One region of the Serratia aquatilis genome, then DNA from elsewhere that is predicted to be linked to it. Evidence: riboswitches for the same ligand, from Rfam matches in the RefSeq annotation. Region 1 holds a riboswitch; the other holds the start of a gene.
The links. A riboswitch is a leader RNA that binds a small molecule or an ion and turns the genes downstream of it on or off. The one in region 1 is predicted to bind cobalamin.
Positions count from the first base shown of each region.

Region 2: linked by a shared signal. The riboswitch ahead of btuB (TonB-dependent vitamin B12 receptor BtuB) and the one ahead of SAQUA_RS03840 (cobyrinate a,c-diamide synthase) in region 1 are both predicted to bind cobalamin.

Region 1 covers NZ_CP173186.1:828,521-840,055, forward strand. The annotation lists gene pduE (propanediol dehydratase small subunit PduE) at 1-228, opposite strand, end outside; gene SAQUA_RS03810 (propanediol/glycerol family dehydratase medium subunit) at 243-920, opposite strand; gene pduC (propanediol dehydratase large subunit PduC) at 936-2,600, opposite strand; gene pduB (propanediol utilization microcompartment protein PduB) at 2,620-3,432, opposite strand; gene pduA (propanediol utilization microcompartment protein PduA) at 3,429-3,713, opposite strand; gene SAQUA_RS03830 (MIP/aquaporin family protein) at 4,387-5,196, shown strand; gene SAQUA_RS03835 (transcriptional regulator PocR) at 5,445-6,347, shown strand; cobalamin riboswitch at 7,431-7,624, shown strand; gene SAQUA_RS03840 (cobyrinate a,c-diamide synthase) at 7,730-9,112, shown strand; gene cbiB (adenosylcobinamide-phosphate synthase CbiB) at 9,109-10,065, shown strand; gene SAQUA_RS03850 (cobalt-precorrin-8 methylmutase) at 10,077-10,709, shown strand; gene cbiD (cobalt-precorrin-5B (C(1))-methyltransferase CbiD) at 10,706-11,535, shown strand, end outside.
Region 2 covers NZ_CP173186.1:5,196,416-5,207,950, forward strand. The annotation lists gene ytfQ (galactofuranose ABC transporter, galactofuranose-binding protein YtfQ) at 1-554, opposite strand, end outside; tRNA gene SAQUA_RS23615 (tRNA-Trp) at 862-937, opposite strand; tRNA gene SAQUA_RS23620 (tRNA-Asp) at 946-1,022, opposite strand; rRNA gene rrf (5S ribosomal RNA) at 1,117-1,232, opposite strand; rRNA gene SAQUA_RS23630 (23S ribosomal RNA) at 1,347-4,256, opposite strand; tRNA gene SAQUA_RS23635 (tRNA-Ala) at 4,465-4,540, opposite strand; tRNA gene SAQUA_RS23640 (tRNA-Ile) at 4,667-4,743, opposite strand; rRNA gene SAQUA_RS23645 (16S ribosomal RNA) at 4,819-6,361, opposite strand; gene murI (glutamate racemase) at 6,777-7,640, opposite strand; gene btuB (TonB-dependent vitamin B12 receptor BtuB) at 7,585-9,477, opposite strand; cobalamin riboswitch at 9,546-9,797, opposite strand; gene trmA (tRNA (uridine(54)-C5)-methyltransferase TrmA) at 9,918-11,021, shown strand; gene SAQUA_RS23665 (YijD family membrane protein) at 11,066-11,434, opposite strand; gene fabR (HTH-type transcriptional repressor FabR) at 11,448-11,535, opposite strand, start outside.

The sequences.
Region 1 (11,535 bases):
CGTGACGCTACCGTTGAGCACGTTTGCCAGCGTCAGGTCATCCAGCGTTTTATTGGTGGCCGTCTTCACCCATTCCGGGTGTTTATTGGCCAACGGGTAATCGGCCACTTTGGCTTTATTAGTGCTGCCCGCTGCTGGCGCGGAAGTCGCCGCTGCCGTTTGCCCCTGCAAGCTGTTCATCTTGCTCAGGACATCGCGAACCATGGATTCAATAGCTTCGGAATTCATTGTGTTTTCCTTTGTTAAAGCGTCACCCGGAGTTCCTGCGGATTCTTGCCAGTCACCACATACTTGGTTTCTTTGATGTGCAGAATCGCCGATTTGGCCTGATATTTCGGACGGGCCATCTGATCGTTCAGCGTCGGAACCGGCTGTGGTGATTCACGTTTGGCATAGCGGGCGGCGTTTTTGCCGATCATCCGGTAGGTTTCCAACGTCAGCAGCGGTGCCTGCGGGAACAGCTCCAGATTCGACAGCGGCGGCAAGCCCTGCTGATGGATCACCGTAGTGCCCTTCGACTGAACGCCAATTGAAATGCCCGAACCGCTGAGGCGGTTGCCTTCCACCGCAACAAAGGCGACATCGGAAGATTTAAAGCAGCGGATAACCCGGGCTTTAACGCCTTCCTCTTCAATACCGGCAATCAATTCGCGCAGAATGTTTTTGTGTGGCAGGCCGACGATGTTGACGGTCTGCGCCAGGCCAAACGCCGGGCCAACGGCAATAATGACTTCATCCTGGCTATTCCCTGGCTTGGCTTCGCCCACTTCTGTCAGGAAGCCACCCTCAGGGGCTGCCGCCGTTGATACTGGTGCAGGTTGAGCTGCATCCTGTTTGAAAGAGACCACTTTCTGGTCCGTCTGCATTTCCTGCAGCACGCCCTCAATGATCTGGCGCAGTAGTTTTTCGTTAATATCCACCATGGCGTGAACCCCTTAGTCGATCTCATTAGGATCAAGTGCGTTAGGAATATTTTTGATCTCTTCCCAGCGAGCGCCCTGCAAGCGATAACCCGTTGCTGGGCCGGCATAGTCATTGAGATCATTGACGGCCGACAGCACCTGACTGTTGCCAACGATGATCGCGGAGGTATGCAGATAGTCACCGGCGATCTTGGCTTTCTGGATGTTGAGCATGTCTTGCGCCACATCTTCGAAGCCGCCTTGTGCCAGCGCCTTAATCACTTCCAGGCCAGTGCGGTTCTTGCTGATGACTTCCTGAGCGAACTTGATGTCTTCGACGATGTTACGTTCCGGCATGTCTTTCGAGCCGTGGGCGTAGGTAGCGGCGGTGACTTCTTCATCGGTGATGGTAGGGAGCCCCATACCGGCAAATACCGCTTGCAGGGCGCGGGCCGCTTTGTTGCGGATAGCCACAACGTCTTCTTCGCGCACCGGACGCAGGCCACCATCCACTTTCAGATCGCGTTGCAGCACGTTGTAATCGTCAAAGTCTTCCGCATCTTCGTTGGAACCGGCGAACATGTTGTCGTAGTTCGGTACGGCGGAATAACCTGAAGAAATGAAGTCGGTTCCCGGCAGGAACTGCATCAGCATGCGGGCGGTACGGCGCATATCCGAGTGGGTGAAGGTCTGGTCATTACTGGACGCACACTCCAGATCCAGTGCGGAACAGATCAGGTTTTCTGCCAGAATGGCGCGAATGCCCGATGGCACGGCAGAAGGTACGCCAACACAGCTCACCGAGCCGTTTTGCAGGCCTTGAACGCCCGCCGCTTTGGTGATGTAAATACAGCGCGCTTCCAGATAGAGCATGGATTTGCCCTCTGCATAGCCCATCTGTACCTCAGAACCCGAGCCGGAGGTAAAACGCATCTTCAGCCCGCGCGAGGCATAGGAAGATGCCAGGAAACCTTTCGACCATGGCGTGTCATCACCGTCGGTAAACACTGGTTCGGTACCGTAGACGGAGATGGTTTCCGCATAGCAGGTGTGGCCCAACATGCCGAGCTTGAGTTCGGTGGCTTCTTCCAGGGAACATTGCGTCAGAACGCCAGGACGGCCAATCTGCGAACCTACCAGCAGGGCGATGGCGTTGAACGGTGCATAGCGCGCAACGGCAACGGTGGTTTCCTGCTCATCAAATCCGCGGAATGCCCCTTCAGCGGCATCGGCGGCGATCTGCACCGGGTTGTCTTTCACGTTGGTAACGTGTGCCTGCTGGGAAGGCGTGCGGCGTGCACGCATCTTCTGCATCGACATCATCATTTCCACCACGTTCATGTGCGAAACCACTTCGACGATCTTCGCCGGGGTCATCGCGGTGGTCAGCGGTACAATAGTGGTGCGTGACACATTAGGATCGCACAGCATATTCGCCAGCTTCACCGAATCCATCGCCATTACTTCTTCTGCGCGTGCCAGATTGATGCCGTAGCGGGCGATGAAATGATCGATAAGGTCAAACTCGCTCTGCGGTTTACCGTCCAACTCGGTGATCACGCCGCCAACGATCTTGATCGACGGTTTGGGATCGTTGGGGCTTTCCATGGCAATAAAGCCTTCCTCGATCCACTCTTTGACAAAACCGTCCTGGTTGACCGGGCGTTTTGCCAGTGCTTCAAATCTTTTCGATTTCATGAAACAGCCTCACTTGGCATCAGATGTAAGAAGGGCGGTCGTTTTTCGGTTCGGAACCCAGGGTGGCCAGAACGGTTTTGCCAATCTCACGGGCTGAAATCACCGCCTGACGCACGGCACCGGAGTCACCGGAGATCACCAGAATGACTTCGTTGCTGTAGCTGGTGCCCTGAGCCGGTGAGCTGTAGGCCACCACGTCGACATTGGCGGATTTCACTGCCGTATCGGCCATCAGCACGCCGACGGCGGCTGGAGCCCCGACGATCACCCCGCAGGAACGGCCTACCGGTGCACCAAAGGCTTTTTCCAGCGCGTAGCTGGCACGAGCGGTATATTGCAGCTCGATATGACCGGCCTCGTTGGCATAAACATCACCGAAGGTACGATCCAGCTCTTTCAACGCCACTTCGACGGCACGCTTCACATCGGAAACATCGTTGCCACCGAACACGATCAGCGAACCGTGGCCAGCCCCCCCTTTGGTATCGCGTGGGAGTTCGATGCACACCACCTCGGTATTGGTGGCTTTAACCGCTTCATCCGCCGCCATAATGTGCGGGCCTGCGCCGGTGCGGGCACCGAGAATGCCAATCGAGCGGTAGCTCTTTTCCAGCTTCATGGCGCTCAGCAGGGCGCTGTCTACGTTGGCAATAACCAGACCCACCGTATCGCCGATAGCGGTCCCTACGAATTCCGTTAAACTGCAGTTCTTTTCTGCCATAACCGTATCTCGTGTTGTGTTCGTGATTGGTGAGGAAGAGGCCGGGGCGTGTTCGCTGACTTTCGCTATTACCTGGGCCATGATTTTGTCGACCAGGTCATTGCTGCTCATTGGCTATTTCCCTTCGGTAAGAATTTCTCCACGTCGGTATGTGGGCGCGGGATAACATGCGTCGCTTTAACTTCCCCCACCTTGGCAGCGGCGGCGGCACCCGCATCCGTGGCGGCTTTCACCGCACCTACGTCACCGCGCACAATCACGGTAACTAGGCCGGAGCCGATTTTTTCGTAACCGACCAGCATCACGTTGGCTGATTTCACCATGGTGTCGGCGGCTTCTATGGCGGCGGTTAACCCTTTGGTTTCCACCATTCCTAATGCTTCTTGTTGCATAAACACCTCGTATTGGGAGTTGTCTGGACTGTGATGCAGCGAATATACAAACAAGCAACGAAAAAGAATGGCTGAATTGAATTTTCTGCGGAGACTGGTTGGTTTTTTAATAACAAAAAATTGGCACTGAAATTTTCTATCTTCATGTTCTGATAAAGAATTATAGAAAATTCTCATTAACAAAAATTGGCGTTTCAATTTTCATTTTTTGGTCATTTATTATTTTTATCGACTAAGTTTTCGGAAAAATGAGAGGTGGATAGCAATAACGAAAGAAGCGTATAGCAATAAATTGCTATTTCTTTTGGCGTTAATTTTCACCTATTACTATGAGAATAAATGAATTTCTGATTAAGCGATGACAAGAATATATTATAGGTAATCAATTTTTTATCTGGCCCGCCAGTTATTGCAACAACACTTTCCTTTTCCTGCTCCTTATAGTGATTAGCATCGCCTAGGCGTCTATCCCATTAGGGCTATTTCACTGGTCATTTTGAACCTGGGCAGTGCTCAAAATCCTCACGTACTGTGTGTACGCTGCGGTTTCTGCGCGCTGTTCGTGTCCAAACTGCCTGCGCCAATAACGCCTAATGGGATAGGCTCTAAGCCCTGTTTTTTCAAACGGGGTTGGCGCGGTGCAGGCTCCTATCCAATCAAGCAGGGGAAGGTTATGAATGATTCATTGAAAGCGCAATGCATTGCCGAGTTTCTTGGCACTGGGCTGTTTGTCTTCTTTGGTGCCGGGTGCCTGAGTGCAATAAAGCTGGCCGGGGCCAACTTTGGCCTGTGGGAAATCTGCATCGTCTGGGGGCTGGGGATTTCACTGGCCGTGTATCTCACCGCCGGTATTTCTGGCGGGCACCTTAACCCGGCAATCACTATTGCCATGTGGCTGTTCGCCTGCTTTCCGCGTAAGAAGGTGCTGGGTTATTGCGTGTCACAGATAGCTGGCGCCTTTTGCGGTGCAGCGCTGGTCTACGCCCTTTATCATAACCTGTTTGCTGAAACTGAAGCGGCGAAGAATATGGTACGCGGCAGCCTGGAAAGCCTGCAGCTAGCCAGCATCTTCAGCACCTATCCTGCACCAGCCATCAGCGTGTTACAGGCGGCTCTGGTAGAAGTGGTTATTACCGCCATTCTGATGTGCCTGGTAATGGCGTTGACCGATGACGGCAACGGCGTACCACGCGGGCCACTGGCACCTTTACTGATCGGCATTCTGGTGGCGGTGATTGGGGCTTCCATGGGGCCGTTGACCGGGTTTGCCATGAACCCGGCGCGTGACTTCGGGCCTAAACTGTTCGCTTTCTTTGCGGGTTGGGGCAACGTGGCCTTGACCGGTGGGCGCGATTTACCGTATTTCATTGTGCCTATCGTGGCCCCGGTTATCGGTGCTTGCCTGGGGGCTGCCGGATATCGCTATTTAATTGGCAAAAACCTACCTTGTAATGCCTGCCAATTAGAAGAAGAAAACATCTGAATTTAATCTTCCTCGCTCCTTAACCGGGGTGAGGAGGATTTTTGTGATCTGTTTGGGCTAATAGACTTAAATTGATTTAAGTTTTTTTTTAGTCTGATAGTCTTGATTATTGCTGATTAATCTGATTAGTGAATCTTATTTTTTTACGTTTTTATAACCAGGGGCGGAGTAAGAATATAACAAGTTGATAACGATAACGAAGGGACCGCTTATCATAATAAATATAAATATACTTAAGGGGGGTTATCATGATTTCTGCCAGTTTACTCAACTCAGAACTCATAGATAAAATAGCCCAAGATTTTGCACAGGCTACAGGATTGGCCGTTGTGGTGGTGAACATTCATGGGGAAGAAATCTCCGGCATGTTCAATTTCACTTCATTTTGTCAGATGATGCGCCAGGATCCCGTCAATCACCTGCGTTGCCGCATGAGCGACCGCTGTGGGGGGCTAGAGGCTTCAAAATCTAACGAGCCTTGTATCTATCGTTGCCACGCTGGCCTGACGGATTTCTCTATTCCGTTGGTAATTGCCGGTCATTTGGTGGGCTTTGTGTTATGCGGGCAGGTCAGGCTACAACAGGAAGTTGGGCTGATTGACATTCTGAATGTAGATGACTGCTGGCAGAAAAATCCCGTGCTGCTGGATGAATTCCACAACGTTCAGGTGATGGAGTTCTCACGCGTTATGGCTTCCGCCGATCTGTTGAAGCTGATCGTTGAAAACTGTCTGAAGAAACATCTGAACTTTGTGGTGATCAAAGACAATAATGGTGCCAAAGAGCAGGCTACGGCGCGCCAACCTAATCCCCATGAAGCGAAAATGAAAAAGGCATTGCGCTATATTGATGCGCATCTGTCGGAAGAACTACGCCTTGAGGATGTAGCGGCCAAGGTCTATCTCAGCCCCTATTATTTCAGCAAGCTATTTAAAAAATATCAGGGCGTTGGGTTTAATGTCTGGGTCAATCAACAGCGCATGGCCAATGCCAAAGAGATGCTACAGCACAGCGACTGGAGCATTGCCAGCATTGCCAAGAACCTAGGTTTTTCCCAGACCAGCTACTTTTGTAAAGTGTTTCGCCAAACATATAACGTCACACCGCAGGTATTTCGTTCGCTTGCGGTTGAACAGCGCAATGTAGAGTAAATAAACATTAGAAATTGAATATATTTGTCATGCAACTCGAATTATTTAGAGTATACCCAAGTTACTTCAAGTTGCATGTAGGCGGCCACTGAGCGAAGCCCCAGGAGCTTGGTAAACCAAGTGACTGGGGTGAGTGACAAATCTGCCAAGCAGATTTGAACGCTGCTTGCAGCGGCCCCGAAGGGGCGAGGCCCAGCATGGGCCGAGTAACGCAGCCAACACCCATGCAGCTTGAAGGGCGACGGGTATATACAAAAAAATTGCAGCTCCGGTGATAGTGAGGTGTGCACTGGTGTTGACGCCATTGAAGGCGCCGAACGCAGACGCGGCGCATAGGCGAAACCGCCACGGACGGCGGTTTCAGGCGAGACAGGCATGGACGCCTGTCGTAGCCGGCCGTAATGCGCGGTGGCGGAGTACAACTCTGCCTGGAGCAGAGTTGAACGCTGCTTGCAGCGGCCCCGAAGGGGCGAGGCTCAGGGATGAGCCGAGTATTCGGGAGTCGCGCAGCGACCGCCTGATTTGGCAGGGGCCGGGGTGCAGGGGGCTGGCTTTTGAGCCCCCTGCTCGAGCGTAATCACTAATTGTGAGATAACCCCCCCCGTTTAGCGCTCGAAACTGAATGCGTATCTCATTTCTCTCAATAATAGCTATACCCTTCATACTTCAAGCCGCTTGGGTGTTGGCTGCGCTTACTCACCCCAGTCACATAGTTATCTATGCTCCTGGGGCCTCGTAAGCTTGCCGCCTACAAGCAACTCGAATTTTTTTGGGTATACTTTATTGCTATTAGTTTAACAGCGATTAAATTGCAAAGCGGGAAACGAATAGCAATATTTTGCTATTTGCAAATTCAGGAAACGGCAATGAAACCCGCGCCACCAAGCTATTTTGTAATATCGAATAGCAATATTTTGTTATGGCGTGACAATATTTTCCCTGCAAAAAAATAAACTCAGCCTTTTTTTATGTACTAACTGGCGTATGTTGATTCCATCGCAAGTGAACAGTGTTAATGATACAGAAATGTTAATTAAGTAATACGTTCGGAGAATGACCCAATAGCTACGGCTAAAGAATACTGAAACACTATCGCCAACCGGATAACCCGCAACCTGATAATTTCAGATTGTGATTGGGAAGGGGGTGTAATTCCCCCGCAGCCCCCGCTGCTGTGATGCTGACGATTCCACGGTAACCACTGATCGAAAGATTGGGAAGGGTGTGGATGAGGATGACGCTAAGCCAGAAGACCGGCCGGTTGGTTAAATATTCAACTCCTTCGGTGGGAAGTGGGTTGTCATTAGATGCATGTGGCGATTGCGCTGCATGATCGCATCTTTTTGACGCCCAAATCCCGACCGAGAGGCCGGGATTTTTTTATGCAGTCAACGAGCAAGCAGGCATTTGTTATTGCGGGAACCGGCAGCGGCTGTGGCAAAACCACGCTGACGCTGGGGCTGTTGCTGGCGTTGAAACGGCGCGGCCTACGCGTTCAGCCCTTCAAGGTCGGGCCTGATTATCTGGATACCCGCTGGCATAGCGCGGTCAGCGGCGTCGCTTCGCGCAATCTGGATGCCTTTATGCTGCCAACCGCCACGCTCAATGGCCTGTATAACCAACATATGCGCCACGCCGACGTTGCGGTGATCGAAGGCGTGATGGGCTTGTACGACGGCTATGGTATCGATCCGGATTATTGCAGCAGCGCGGCGATGGCTAAACAGCTCGATTGCCCGGTGATCTTACTGGTCGACGGCAAAGCCGTGTCCACCTCGGTCGCCGCAACCATTCTGGGTTTTCTCCACTTTGACCCGGCGTTAAAGCTGGCTGGCGTTATCGTTAACCGGGTGAATTCACAGGCACATTACCAGCTGATCCGTCAGGCGATAGAGCGCTATTGCGCGGTGCCGGTGCTCGGGCGTCTGCCTATGCTGGAGGATGTGGCTCTGCCTTCCCGTCATTTGGGGCTGATCCCACCCAAGGGAGCGCAAGGCAATGACCCGCGCTGGCTGCGGCTGGCACAGCAGGTTGAAGAGTTTATCGATCTCGATCGCCTGTTGGCGTTAAGCCCGTTGACTTCTCAGCCGGTGGGGCAGCCACCGGTATTAGCGGCTCCGGCTTTGGCCGAGGGATTAACCCTGGCGCTGGCTGAAGATGAAGCCTTCAATTTTTACTACCCCGATAACCTCGAGTTGCTTGAACAGGCGGGCGTGCGTATTCAACGCTTCAGCCCGTTGCACGACAGCCGGTTGCCAGATTGCCAGATGATCTACCTTGGCGGCGGTTACCCCGAAGTCCACGCCGCCAAACTGGCGGTCAACCTACCAATGCATACGGCACTTCACGCCGCTCACCGCCAGCAGATCCCGATCTATGCCGAATGCGGTGGGTTGATGTATCTGGGCAGCGGGTTAACCGACAGCGCCGGTGAGCGCCACCCGATGAGCGGCATTCTACCCGGTGAAAGCCGTATGGGGGAGCGGCTGACACGTTTTGGTTATTGCCAGTGGCAGGCCAGCACTGACACCTTGCTGGCGGCCAGGGGGGAAACGCTGCTTGGTCACGAATTCCACTATTCCGATTTCACCACGCCACTGCCCCCGGTATTTGACTGTGCCAAATGGCGCGACGGCGTAGCCGTTCAACGCTGGAGCGGCGGGTATCAGCTTGGTCGTACCCAGGCGGGCTACCTGCATGTTCATTTTGCTCAACGCCCAGGCATGCTCGAACGCTGGCTAATGGCGGCCAGGAGCGTGCTATGACGGTAATAGCCTGGTTTGTGGCGTTTCTGATCGACAGCCTGCTGGGCGATCCACCGCACTGGCCGCACCCGGTTCGTTGGATCGGTAACCTGATTAATGTTCTGCAGCGCCTTATCCGCCGGATATGTCACAGCGACAGCGCACTGAAGATCGGTGGTGGGGCGTTATGGCTGGCGGTGGTGGCAACAACCTGGCTGGTCAGTTGGGGCTTTTTATTACTGATGGGGCTTATCCACCCTTGGTTGGGCTGGGTGGCAGAGGTGTGGCTGATTTATACCCTATTGGCCGGGCGCTGTCTGGAACAGGCGGCGATGGAGGTTTACCGCGCGTTGCAGCACGCCGGGTTAGAAGAGAGCCGCCGCAAGCTGTCGTGGATTGTCGGGCGTGATACTTCGCAACTGGAAGCGCCGCAAATTACCCGTGCGGTGGTAGAGACGGTGGCGGAAAACAGCGTGGATGGGGTGATTGCGCCGCTTTTCTTCCTGATGCTCGGTGGCGCACCTTTGGCGATGGCCTACAAAGCGGTGAATACCCTCGATTCGATGGTGGGCTATAAAACGCCAAAGTACCGCGCCATTGGCTATGTATCGGCACGCATGGATGACTTCGCCAACTGGCTGCCTGCCCGGATCGGTTGGTTGCTGTTAAGCGCGGCAGCCTGGCTGATCGGGCTTGATTATCGGCAAGCCTTGCTCATTGGTTGGCGGGATCGCTATCAGCATACCAGCCCCAACTGCGCCTGGTCGGAGGCTACCGTGGCCGGGGCGTTGGGGATCCAGCTTGGCGGCAGCAACGACTACTTCGGGCAGCGGGTCGAAAAGCCCTGGATCGGTGATGACTATCGGGACATCGCCCTGGAGGATATTCCCCGCAGTACGCATTTGATGATGATGGCCTCGCTATTGGCGCTGCTGCTGTTTGCATCGCTGCGCCTGCTGTGGGTTGGCGCTTAAAAGGGAACGATATGGATTACATCAGACAGCCACAACGTATCGAACAGCAAAGTTTCACCATTATCGACGAGATAATTGCCCAGCAGCGGCCAGAGTACCGCTTTGCCAACCCTTGGCAGGAGGCGGTGATCAAGCGGGTGATCCACACCACCGCCGATTTCGACTGGCTGGATATCCTCTGGTTTTCTACCGATGTGATGCCCGCCCTGACCGAAGGGATACGCCGTGGTTGCACGCTTTATACCGATACCACCATGGCACTTTCCGGCATCAATAAAACCCTGTTGCAACAGATGGGGTGCGAATGCCGCTGCTATATCAGCGATCCACGGGTGGTGTCCGCAGCCAAAGCGCAGGGCATTACCCGCTCAATGGCGGCGGTGGACATCGCACTGGCAGAAACCGGTGACAAGCTGTTTGTGTTTGGCAACGCCCCCACCGCGCTGTTCCGGCTGTTGGAACAGCAGGCGGAGCCGTTAGCCGTCATCGGCGTTCCGGTGGGGTTTGTGGGAGCCGCAGAGTCAAAAGAGGCGCTCAAGAACAGCACACTGCCGAGCATTGTCGCCTGCGGGCGGAAAGGTGGCAGCAATGTCGCTGCGGCGATCATCAATGCCACGCTCTATCAGATGCGAGAGGGCCTATGAGCCAGGCCGAACTGCAAGACAGCGTCTGGCACAACGGCAGACGCTATCGCAAAGGTTACACCACCGGGTCTTGTGCCACGGCGGCGGCAAAGGTGGCGGCACTGATGGTGCTACGCCAGCAGATTATCCATCAGGTTTCGATCGTTACCCCCTCCGGCGTAGCGCTAAATCTGAATGTTGAACAGCCATTGATCGAAGGGCAACAGGCAACGGCGGCGATCCGCAAAGATGGCGGTGACGATGTGGATGCCACCCACGGCATGCTGATTTTTGCCCGCGTCACTCTGGAGGCTAGCCACCAGCAGATCCTGTTGCGTGGGGGCGAAGGGGTTGGCACCGTGACCCGCAAAGGTATCGGTCTGGCGGTAGGCAGCGCGGCGATCAACCGTACACCGCGTCAAACCATTGAGGCTGCGGTGCGTGAAGTGATCGGCCCGTTACGCGGCGCAGTGGTGGAGATATTTGCCCCGGAAGGCGGAGAACGCGCCCGCAAAACCTACAACGGTCGGTTGGGGATCCTGGGCGGTATTTCGATCATCGGTACCACCGGCATTGTCACCCCGATGTCGGAAGAGAGCTGGAAACGCTCGCTGGCGCTGGAACTGGAGATGAAACGGGCTGCGGGGCTGGATAAAGTGATCCTGGTGCCGGGGAACCACGGCGAACGCTTTGTGCGCGAACAACTTGGGCTGGAAGGGCAGTGGGTGGTGACCATGAGTAATTTTGTCGGTTACATGCTGCAGGAAACGGTACGGCTGGGCTTCCGCCATGTGTTACTGGTGGGGCACCCCGGGAAGTTGATCAAGGTGGCCGCCGGGATTTTCCA
Region 2 (11,535 bases), 1.1 Mb from region 1:
CGCACAATTTTGACGTTTTCAGCAGCAGCAATACCTTCTGCAAAACCTTTCTTGCGGTTGATGGCCACGCTGGCTCCCACTGTGCCCTGCAGTTCAACAACATTACAGGGTTTGCCGGCCACATCTTTGACCAACCAGTCTCCTGCAACTTTCCCTTCATGCACGCTGTCAGATGCCACTACAGAGGTATAAAGTGTTGGATCATTCACCTCGATCATACGATCTAACAGAAATACTGGAATTTTAGCTTCTTTCGCTTCTTGTAATACCGGAGCCCAACCGGTCGCCACAACTGGCGCAATAAAAATGGCATCAACTCCTTGCGCAATAAAAGATCTTACAGCCTTGATCTGATTTTCCTGTTTTTGTTGCGCATCAGCGATTTTTAACGTAATACCACGCTTTTCTGCCTCCTGTTTTGCCACTTTGGTTTCTGCTGAACGCCACCCTGATTCAGAACCAATCTGGGAAAAGCCGACAACTAACGGGGCAGCCTGAGCCACTCCCATCAGCACACCGCCTATAGCGGCCGTTAACAGTAAACGTTTATACATGTTTTCTCCTCGCTCAACCCTGGTTGTAAGAAACCGTGGCCGAGATGGCTGTTATGTGTTCACTTTAATGAAACGTGCCCCACAGAGACTTGGGTGCTAATAAGATGTAACTGAAATTCAGACTAGAATGATGAGCGGTATCACAGCGCGGGATTACAACCATTTTGTACATGGATACAGCTAGAAAAGTCTAAATTGGGAACGATTTTGGTAGGAGTTTCAGGCAAGTTTTATAGAAAAAATGAATATGAGATAAATATTTAAAGCAAAAAAAAACCCTTTGCATCAGCAAAGGGTTTTAAATTTATGGCAGGGGCGGAGAGACTCGAACTCCCAACACCCGGTTTTGGAGACCGGTGCTCTACCAATTGAACTACGCCCCTAAATAGGGTGGCGGAACGGACGGGGCTCGAACCCGCGACCCCCTGCGTGACAGGCAGGTATTCTAACCAACTGAACTACCGCTCCACCGATTCTTTTACGTTGCATCTTTCGATGCCGGCAAAACCGCTCTTGGCGATCCTGCTCATTACCAGGTGTCACTCTGATAACGTTGTTTGATGCCTGGCAGTGTCCTACTCTCGCATGGGGAGACCCCACACTACCATCGGCGCTACGGCGTTTCACTTCTGAGTTCGGCATGGGATCAGGTGGGACCACCGCGCTATGGCCGCCAGGCAAATTCGTTTCATTCCAACCGCTTCACGCTCACTCGCGTACAGCCATCAGAACCAATCTGGGAACTTCGCTGAAAATCTTTCTCTCTCAAATACAAAACACCTTCGGTGTTGTAAGGTTAAGCCTCACGGATCATTAGTACTGGTTAGCTCAATGCATCGCTGCACTTACACACCCAGCCTATCAACGTCTTAGTCTTAAACGTTCCTTCAGGGACCTTAAAGGCCCAGGGAAGACTCATCTCGAGGCAAGTTTCGCGCTTAGATGCTTTCAGCGCTTATCTTTTCCGCACTTAGCTACCGGGCAGTGCCATTGGCATGACAACCCGAACACCAGTGGTGCGTTCACTCCGGTCCTCTCGTACTAGGAGCAACCCCTCTCAATCTTCCAACGCCCACGGCAGATAGGGACCGAACTGTCTCACGACGTTCTAAACCCAGCTCGCGTACCACTTTAAATGGCGAACAGCCATACCCTTGGGACCTACTTCAGCCCCAGGATGTGATGAGCCGACATCGAGGTGCCAAACACCGCCGTCGATATGAACTCTTGGGCGGTATCAGCCTGTTATCCCCGGAGTACCTTTTATCCGTTGAGCGATGGCCCTTCCATTCAGAACCACCGGATCACTAAGACCTACTTTCGTACCTGCTCGAGCCGTCACTCTCGCAGTCAAGCTAGCTTATGCCTTTGCACTAACCTCACGATGTCCGACCGTGATTAGCTAACCTTCGTGCTCCTCCGTTACTCTTTGGGAGGAGACCGCCCCAGTCAAACTACCCACCAGACACTGTCCTCACCCCGGATTACGGGGCCGAGTTAGAACATCAAACATTAAAGGGTGGTATTTCAAGGTTGGCTCCATGCAGACTGGCGTCCACACTTCAAAGCCTCCCACCTATCCTACACATCAAGGCTCAATGTTCAGTGTCAAGCTATAGTAAAGGTTCACGGGGTCTTTCCGTCTTGCCGCGGGTACACTGCATCTTCACAGCGAGTTCAATTTCACTGAGTCTCGGGTGGAGACAGCCTGGCCATCATTACGCCATTCGTGCAGGTCGGAACTTACCCGACAAGGAATTTCGCTACCTTAGGACCGTTATAGTTACGGCCGCCGTTTACTGGGGCTTCGATCAAGAGCTTCGCGTTGCCGCTAACCCCATCAATTAACCTTCCAGCACCGGGCAGGCGTCACACCGTATACGTCCACTTTCGTGTTTGCACAGTGCTGTGTTTTTATTAAACAGTTGCAGCCAGCTGGTATCTGCGACTGGCTTCAGCTCCGAGAGCAAGTCTCTTCACCTACGCGCCAGCGTGCCTTCTCCCGAAGTTACGGCACCATTTTGCCTAGTTCCTTCACCCGAGTTCTCTCAAGCGCCTGAGTATTCTCTACCTGACCACCTGTGTCGGTTTGGGGTACGATTTGATGTTACCTGATGCTTAGAGGCTTTTCCTGGAAGCTTGGCATCAACCACTTCGCCACCGTAGTGACTCGTCATCACGCCTCAGGGTTGATATGCAACCGGATTTACCAGGTCACACCCCCTACACGCTTAAACCGGGACAACCGTCGCCCGGCTAGCCTAGCCTTCTCCGTCCCCCCTTCGCAGTAACACCGAGTACAGGAATATTAACCTGTTTCCCATCGACTACGCCTTTCGGCCTCGCCTTAGGGGTCGACTCACCCTGCCCCGATTAACGTTGGACAGGAACCCTTGGTCTTCCGGCGAGCGGGCTTTTCACCCGCTTTATCGTTACTTATGTCAGCATTCGCACTTCTGATACCTCCAGCAGACCTCACAGTCCACCTTCAACGGCTTACAGAACGCTCCCCTACCCAACAACGCCTAAGCGTCGCTGCCGCAGCTTCGGTGCATGGTTTAGCCCCGTTACATCTTCCGCGCAGGCCGACTCGACCAGTGAGCTATTACGCTTTCTTTAAATGATGGCTGCTTCTAAGCCAACATCCTGGCTGTCTATGCCTTCCCACATCGTTTCCCACTTAACCATGACTTTGGGACCTTAGCTGGCGGTCTGGGTTGTTTCCCTCTTCACGACGGACGTTAGCACCCGCCGTGTGTCTCCCGTGATAACATTCTTCGGTATTCGGAGTTTGCATCGGGTTGGTAAGCCGGGATGGCCCCCTAGCCGAAACAGTGCTCTACCCCCGAAGATGAGTTCACGAGGCGCTACCTAAATAGCTTTCGGGGAGAACCAGCTATCTCCCGGTTTGATTGGCCTTTCACCCCCAGCCACAAGTCATCCGCTAATTTTTCAACATTAGTCGGTTCGGTCCTCCAGTTAGTGTTACCCAACCTTCAACCTGCCCATGGCTAGATCACCGGGTTTCGGGTCTATACCTTGCAACTATTCGCCCAGTTAAGACTCGGTTTCCCTACGGCTCCCCTATACGGTTAACCTTGCTACAAAATATAAGTCGCTGACCCATTATACAAAAGGTACGCAGTCACCCCCATTAAGAAGGCTCCCACTGCTTGTACGTACACGGTTTCAGGTTCTATTTCACTCCCCTCGCCGGGGTTCTTTTCGCCTTTCCCTCACGGTACTGGTTCACTATCGGTCAGTCAGGAGTATTTAGCCTTGGAGGATGGTCCCCCCATATTCAGACAGGATGTCACGTGTCCCGCCCTACTCATCGAACTCACAGGATGTGCATTTTAGTGTACGGGGCTATCACCCTTTACTGCGCGACTTTCCAGACGCTTCCACTAACACACACCCTGATTCAGGTTCTGGGCTGTTCCCCGTTCGCTCGCCGCTACTGGGGGAATCTCGGTTGATTTCTTTTCCTCGGGGTACTTAGATGTTTCAGTTCCCCCGGTTCGCCTCGTTAAGCTATGTATTCACTTAACGATAGTGCAACGAATTGCACTGGGTTTCCCCATTCGGGTATTGCCGGTTGTAACGCTTCATATCAGCTTACCGACACTTATCGCAGATTAGCACGCCCTTCATCGCCTCTGACTGCCTAGGCATCCACCGTGTACGCTTAGTCACTTAACCTCACAACCCGAAGGTGTCTTTCGACGCACTTCGTGCTGTAAACATTTGAGAGACTCTCTGACAGGTTAGTTCTTATCTCAATAGTTCTACGGAGAGATAAGTTTCAGCTGTCAGGTTTCAATTTTCAGCTTGTTCCAGATTGTTAAAGAGCAAAATACTTCGCAGCATACTGTTGCCAGTACACTCTGAAGTATTATCAAGGACTATATGGTGGAGCTAAGCGGGATCGAACCGCTGACCTCCTGCGTGCAAGGCAGGCGCTCTCCCAGCTGAGCTATAGCCCCATACGTCCGTGCAGATACCTTTGATTACCACTCGTAAAAGAGTTAATTCTTTCTCAGACAAGGCGCGATCTCGCGACGCATATTGAAATATGCGAGTGAGGAAGCAACGCAGTATGAGGAAGAATTTGGTAGGCCTGAGTGGACTTGAACCACCGACCTCACCCTTATCAGGGGTGCGCTCTAACCACCTGAGCTACAAGCCTATAAAGGTATTTCTGCTCGTTACTTTTTCATCAGACAATCTGTGTGGACACTGCACTCAACTGCATATCTTTAGGTAAGGAGGTGATCCAACCGCAGGTTCCCCTACGGTTACCTTGTTACGACTTCACCCCAGTCATGAATCACAAAGTGGTAAGCGCCCTCCCGAAGGTTAAGCTACCTACTTCTTTTGCAACCCACTCCCATGGTGTGACGGGCGGTGTGTACAAGGCCCGGGAACGTATTCACCGTAGCATTCTGATCTACGATTACTAGCGATTCCGACTTCACGGAGTCGAGTTGCAGACTCCGATCCGGACTACGACATACTTTATGAGGTCCGCTTGCTCTCGCGAGGTCGCTTCTCTTTGTATATGCCATTGTAGCACGTGTGTAGCCCTACTCGTAAGGGCCATGATGACTTGACGTCATCCCCACCTTCCTCCGGTTTATCACCGGCAGTCTCCTTTGAGTTCCCACCATCACGTGCTGGCAACAAAGGATAAGGGTTGCGCTCGTTGCGGGACTTAACCCAACATTTCACAACACGAGCTGACGACAGCCATGCAGCACCTGTCTCACGGTTCCCGAAGGCACTAAGCTATCTCTAGCAAATTCCGTGGATGTCAAGAGTAGGTAAGGTTCTTCGCGTTGCATCGAATTAAACCACATGCTCCACCGCTTGTGCGGGCCCCCGTCAATTCATTTGAGTTTTAACCTTGCGGCCGTACTCCCCAGGCGGTCGACTTAACGCGTTAGCTCCGGAAGCCACGCCTCAAGGGCACAACCTCCAAGTCGACATCGTTTACAGCGTGGACTACCAGGGTATCTAATCCTGTTTGCTCCCCACGCTTTCGCACCTGAGCGTCAGTCTTTGTCCAGGGGGCCGCCTTCGCCACCGGTATTCCTCCAGATCTCTACGCATTTCACCGCTACACCTGGAATTCTACCCCCCTCTACAAGACTCTAGCTTGCCAGTTTCAAATGCAGTTCCCAAGTTAAGCTCGGGGATTTCACATCTGACTTAACAAACCGCCTGCGTGCGCTTTACGCCCAGTAATTCCGATTAACGCTTGCACCCTCCGTATTACCGCGGCTGCTGGCACGGAGTTAGCCGGTGCTTCTTCTGCGAGTAACGTCAATGAATGGTGCTATTAACACCAAACCCTTCCTCCTCGCTGAAAGTGCTTTACAACCCGAAGGCCTTCTTCACACACGCGGCATGGCTGCATCAGGCTTGCGCCCATTGTGCAATATTCCCCACTGCTGCCTCCCGTAGGAGTCTGGACCGTGTCTCAGTTCCAGTGTGGCTGGTCATCCTCTCAGACCAGCTAGGGATCGTCGCCTAGGTGAGCCATTACCCCACCTACTAGCTAATCCCATCTGGGCACATCCGATGGTGTGAGGCCCGAAGGTCCCCCACTTTGGTCCGAAGACGTTATGCGGTATTAGCCACCGTTTCCAGTAGTTATCCCCCTCCATCGGGCAGTTTCCCAGACATTACTCACCCGTCCGCCGCTCGCCGGCAAAGTAGCAAGCTACTTTCCGCTGCCGCTCGACTTGCATGTGTTAGGCCTGCCGCCAGCGTTCAATCTGAGCCATGATCAAACTCTTCAATTAAAAGCTTGATTTGCTGCAACTCGTGCAGCGATGCTCGAAAATTAACTTTCGTAATAATTCATTCGCATGAATTACTGCTTGGTCACTCTTCAAGACTTGATATTTTTTTGCTGCCTAAGCAGCTGGATATCGTCTTGTGAGTGCCCACACAGATTGTCTGATAAATTGTTAAAGAGCGTCGGTTACCGTTATGTTTCTCGGTAACGCGGGAGGCAGATAATACGCTTTCCCGCTGAAGAGTCAAGCCTTTTTCTTATTAAGAAGTGGTGTTTTCACCGGCTTGCTGCTTCTTGGCTGGGCGACTTGTCAGTCGTTGTTCCCGGTCAGTGGAGGCGCATTATAGGGAGTTCTGAGAACGCCGCAACCCCTAATTTCAATTTTTTTTCTGACCGTCGAATGTTTAATCAAAAGCCACTTAAATCGGTAGTTTTTTCAACGAATTAAAGCCATAGCCCTGTAATACGGGTAAAAGAGCATCAGTGGCATCATTTAATGCCATGCAATACGCCAGATTCTCTTCCTGAGATGAGATCAGGTTTTCCTGTGTAGAGATAAGCCAGGCAGCACGGCGCGCTATAGCCGCCCCGGAATCAACCAGACGCGTCCCTTCAGGTAACACTTGCATCAATTCTTCAGACAATAAAGGAAAGTGGGTACACCCAAGGACTACCGTGTCTGGTGGCTCGCGCATGTTCAGCCAAGGTTGCAGTATTCTCTTCAGTGTTGCCAGCGGTACCGCTTCGCCATGCAACTTGGCTTCCGCCAGTTCTACCAATTCAGAAGAACCAAGCAGTTCAATCTTGCAATCCGCTGCGAAGCGTTCAATCAGCTCACGGGTATATGTACGCTGGACCGTGCCACGCGTTGCCAATAATCCAACAGTGCCATTAGCCGTGAGTTTAGCCGCGGGCTTGATAGCAGGCACCACACCCACGACCGGAAAAACAAAACGCTCACGCAGTGCGGGCAAAGATACGGTGCTAGCGGTATTACAGGCAATGATGACAAGCGCAAGAGGGTGGCACTGCTGAACGGCGCTGACAATTTCCAGTACGCGCCCAATGATAAACTCTTCGGATTTCTCGCCGTAAGGGAATGCCACGTTATCGAAAGCATAGATATAGTGGAGATCCGGCAGTAATTGCCGAACCTCCTTATATACGGAGAGGCCACCAACACCGGAATCAAATACCAGCACTGTTGGCCGCAGAGTCGCAGCGGATTTAGAAGGTATAGCTTCCAGTGAGGTAGTATTCTCTTCCTGGAGTGACATAGCCATAAGCTGTCTCATAATCTTTATCAAACAGGTTGGCGATTCTACCACGAACTGTAAGATGAGATGTGACAGGATACGAAACTGCAAGATCCCACAGACTCACTCCCCCCAATTTCAGAGTCCGAGTCTGATAACCGCTGTAATCGCGATCGTATCGCTCCCCCAGATATTGGTACGTTACCGCCCAATCAAGATCATAGAGCTGCCAGTCCAGTTGATATTTTACCTGTTGCTTGGAACGTCGCAGCAGGATCTCGTTGGTTTGAGCATTACGCGGATCAACATAGTCATAGCTGATTTGGTGAGTTAGCGGGCCGGTATCAAATGAAGCGCTGGCTTCAATGCCTTTAATCGTTGCCTGACCGACGTTGTAATAAGAGGAGCCGGATCCACTGTAAATGTAGTCAATAAGATTATCGATATCGTTGCGATAACCCGTAATGCGCCAGCTCACCGAGCCGGTTAGCCCTTCAACCCCACCCTCCCACTGTTTACTCTCTTCCGGCTTCAGATTCGGATTACCGGCAAAGCGCCCGTATTGTTGCCCAAGGTTGGGCGCCTTGAACGCAGTACCATAAGAAGCAATGGCACGATATCCTGCAATAAACTCCCAGGCAGCGCTGGTTTGCCAAGTGTCATGCCAGCCGAAGGTAGAGTTATCATCACCGCGCACGGCCCCTTCCAGAGTGAAAGCGTCAAATTGCTGTTGTGCCGTGAGATAAAGCCCGGTATTGCGCTGGCTCTTGCTGTCACTGATATACGCCGTGCCGGGCTCCAATGTCTGCTCCTGCCAATCGACGCCCGTACTGATACTACCTTGGCCAACCCGGAAGTTATTACCCCATTGCACATTATATTGTGTGGTGTCATCGAGAGTGGAAGACGTGGCATAACGACCATATTTGGGATCATAGTTGTAGTCTTTGCTGTGGGCATAGCCAGCGGTCAACTGTGTCGCATAAATTCCTTCACGATATTGCAGACCGCTGTCCCAAGACTGGCTATATAGCTGGCGAGTGTCTGGCAATGCGTCGGGATGCTGAGGATCCTGAAAGTTATAGTTACCATCATACCCGGTGCGATTATCGTAACCATAGCCACGAACAAAAGCGCCCAACTGCTCGGTAAACTGATGTTGCAGTTCGCCATACAACGACTTGCTCATAAAGCCATCGCGATCGGGCTGGGCCGGATTACCAAAACTGTCCGGCAGGTTCGCCACCACATCATAACCTTTGGTATAGGTGTAGTTACCCGCGATGGTCGCAATGGTGCTCTCGCCCAACTGTTGCTGGGTTGCGCCGTCATAGGCCTGATAACCATTGGAGCCTATACCGGCTGAAAGCGTGGTGCCATTCTTTTCTCGCCGGGTAATAATGTTGATGACCCCACCAAGAGCATCTGAGCCATATACCGCAGAACGAGCGCCACGGATATACTCAACCCGTTGTACCAGGGAAATCGGGATCTGACTCAAATCTGAGGAACCACTGAGCCCAGCCTGATTAAGGCGAACACCATCAACCAACAGCAGCACATGCCGGGATTCAGTACCGCGGACGAACACGGCGGAACTCTGCCCCAACCCGCCATTTTGGGAAATATCGACACCCGGCAAACGGCGCATAACATCAACCACACTTTTAGCCTGCCAGCGATCGATATCATAACGCGTCACTACAGAAGTGGGAGCCAGAACGGAAGATACCGGCTGAGGAAAGCGGTTGGCGGTCACCACCAGCTTATCGTGGTTATTAGTGGAGGTGTTGTCTTGCGCCCAGCCAGAAAATGCCGTCACGGAGGAAACCACCGCCAGCAGTGTATTTTTTATCATTGTCATTACGAAAAGCATCCAAACTTAATTGGCGGATGCCGCAGGCCCATAGTCGATAATTCGCGACGGCGATGGATATTGCGACGTACACCGGCAGGTTTTCGGGCTTGGGATTTGCAGGTTGCCATTAGCAAAGCGCACCGGGCGATGACTTCCCATCCAGCAGTGGACAGTGTCTGCATCATTTAACGTTGAGAAATGGGTGAGGCCTATTCCATGTTAAGACGCTATCGCCGTGACTTCCCCTTACCGCTGCGCGTCAGCTCCAGATTTGCACTGGATTCCCTTTTCACTCGCTGCTTGAGGCCGGACGGCAATGCTACGATCAATGAAAATAGATATCCAGACCTCCAATGCAGTTACCACGGTTCGGCACAACAAAACTGGACTTCACAGGCCGAATCCCTACAATTCCCCGCAGATCAAATTTGCCTGACGAGAAGAACATGACACCCGAGATTTTGCCTATTGAACGCTACGACGAACAACTGGCAGAGAAAACTGCCCGTCTGAAGACGATGATGTCACCGTTCACGGCTCCAGAGCCGGAGGTGTTCCGCTCGCAGGTTGAACACTACCGTATGCGTGCTGAGTTTCGCATTTGGCATGATGAAGATGATATGTACCACATCATGTTCGATCAGCAGACGAAACAGCGCATCCGCGTTAACACTTTCCCGGCCGCCAGCAAACTGATTAACCAATTGATGAGCGCGCTGATGACTGCCATCAGGCCAAATCCCACGCTGCGCCATAAACTGTTTCAGATTGACTATCTATCGACGCAGAGCGGAAAAATCATGGCCTCTCTGCTATACCATCGCAAGCTGGACGACCAGTGGTTACGGGAGGCTACCGCACTACGTGATGCATTGCGTGCTCAAGGCTTCGATCTGCATCTGATTGGTCGTGCGTCGAAAATGAAAATTCTGCTAGACCAGGACCATGTTGATGAAGTGCTACAGGTGGGTGGCCGCGACATGATTTACCGCCAGGTAGAAAACAGTTTCACCCAGCCAAACGCCGGGATGAACGTGAAAATGCTAGAATGGGCTTTGGCGGTAACCCAAGGTTCAAAAGGCGACCTGCTGGAGTTGTATTGCGGTAATGGTAACTTTTCTCTGGCTCTGGCACGCAACTTCGAGCGAGTGTTGGCCACTGAGATCGCCAAACCTTCGGTGGCGGCAGCACAATACAATATCGCGGCCAATCATATCGACAACGTACAGATTATACGTATGGCTGCGGAAGAGTTTACACAGGCAATGAACGGCGTTCGTGAGTTTAACCGCCTGCAAGGCATAGACCTGAGTAGCTATAACTGTGAGACAATTTTCGTCGATCCTCCGCGCAGTGGATTAGATGACGAAACGGTGAAGATGGTACAGGCTTACCCACGTATCCTTTATATTTCCTGCAATCCTGAAACACTATGTGCCAACCTGAGCACATTGCAGGTAACCCATAAAATCACCCGGCTGGCGCTGTTCGATCAGTTTCCCTACACCCATCATATGGAATGCGGTGTGTTGCTGGAGAAGTTTGCTTAACCGATTGGGGTAAAAGGTGGGCGCGAGGCACCCACCTTATTGTCTTATTGCAAAGGGCTTTCAACCAGCGCTTTACGCGCCTTCAGCTTCAGACCAATCCAGAATACCAGTGCCACACTGATGATCGCCGGCAGGAAATTAGAACCAATCTGTGGATATTCCACACGCACGTAAGCACTGAATGCCAGGATCCCCAACAGGAAGCAGGCAGCGACCAGTTTTGGCATACCGTCAGACATTGGCTGATTAAGATAGCGCTGATGCAGGCAATACGCCGCCAGCGCCAAAGCAATCAGCGGGAAGATCGAAAACGGCACCACCGAGCTGAACAGCGCGGCGAAAGAGCCGTTAATTGACAGGCCAGCAATAAATGCCAGCAGTAAAGTTCCATTCTCACGGCCTGGTTTTTCCATCACTTTCACCTTTCTAAACGTGGGATACAGATGCTTTCTCTTGTTCACGGCGATACCAGTAATAAGCCCCTTTGGAAATCATCCGCAACTGCAAGACTAAA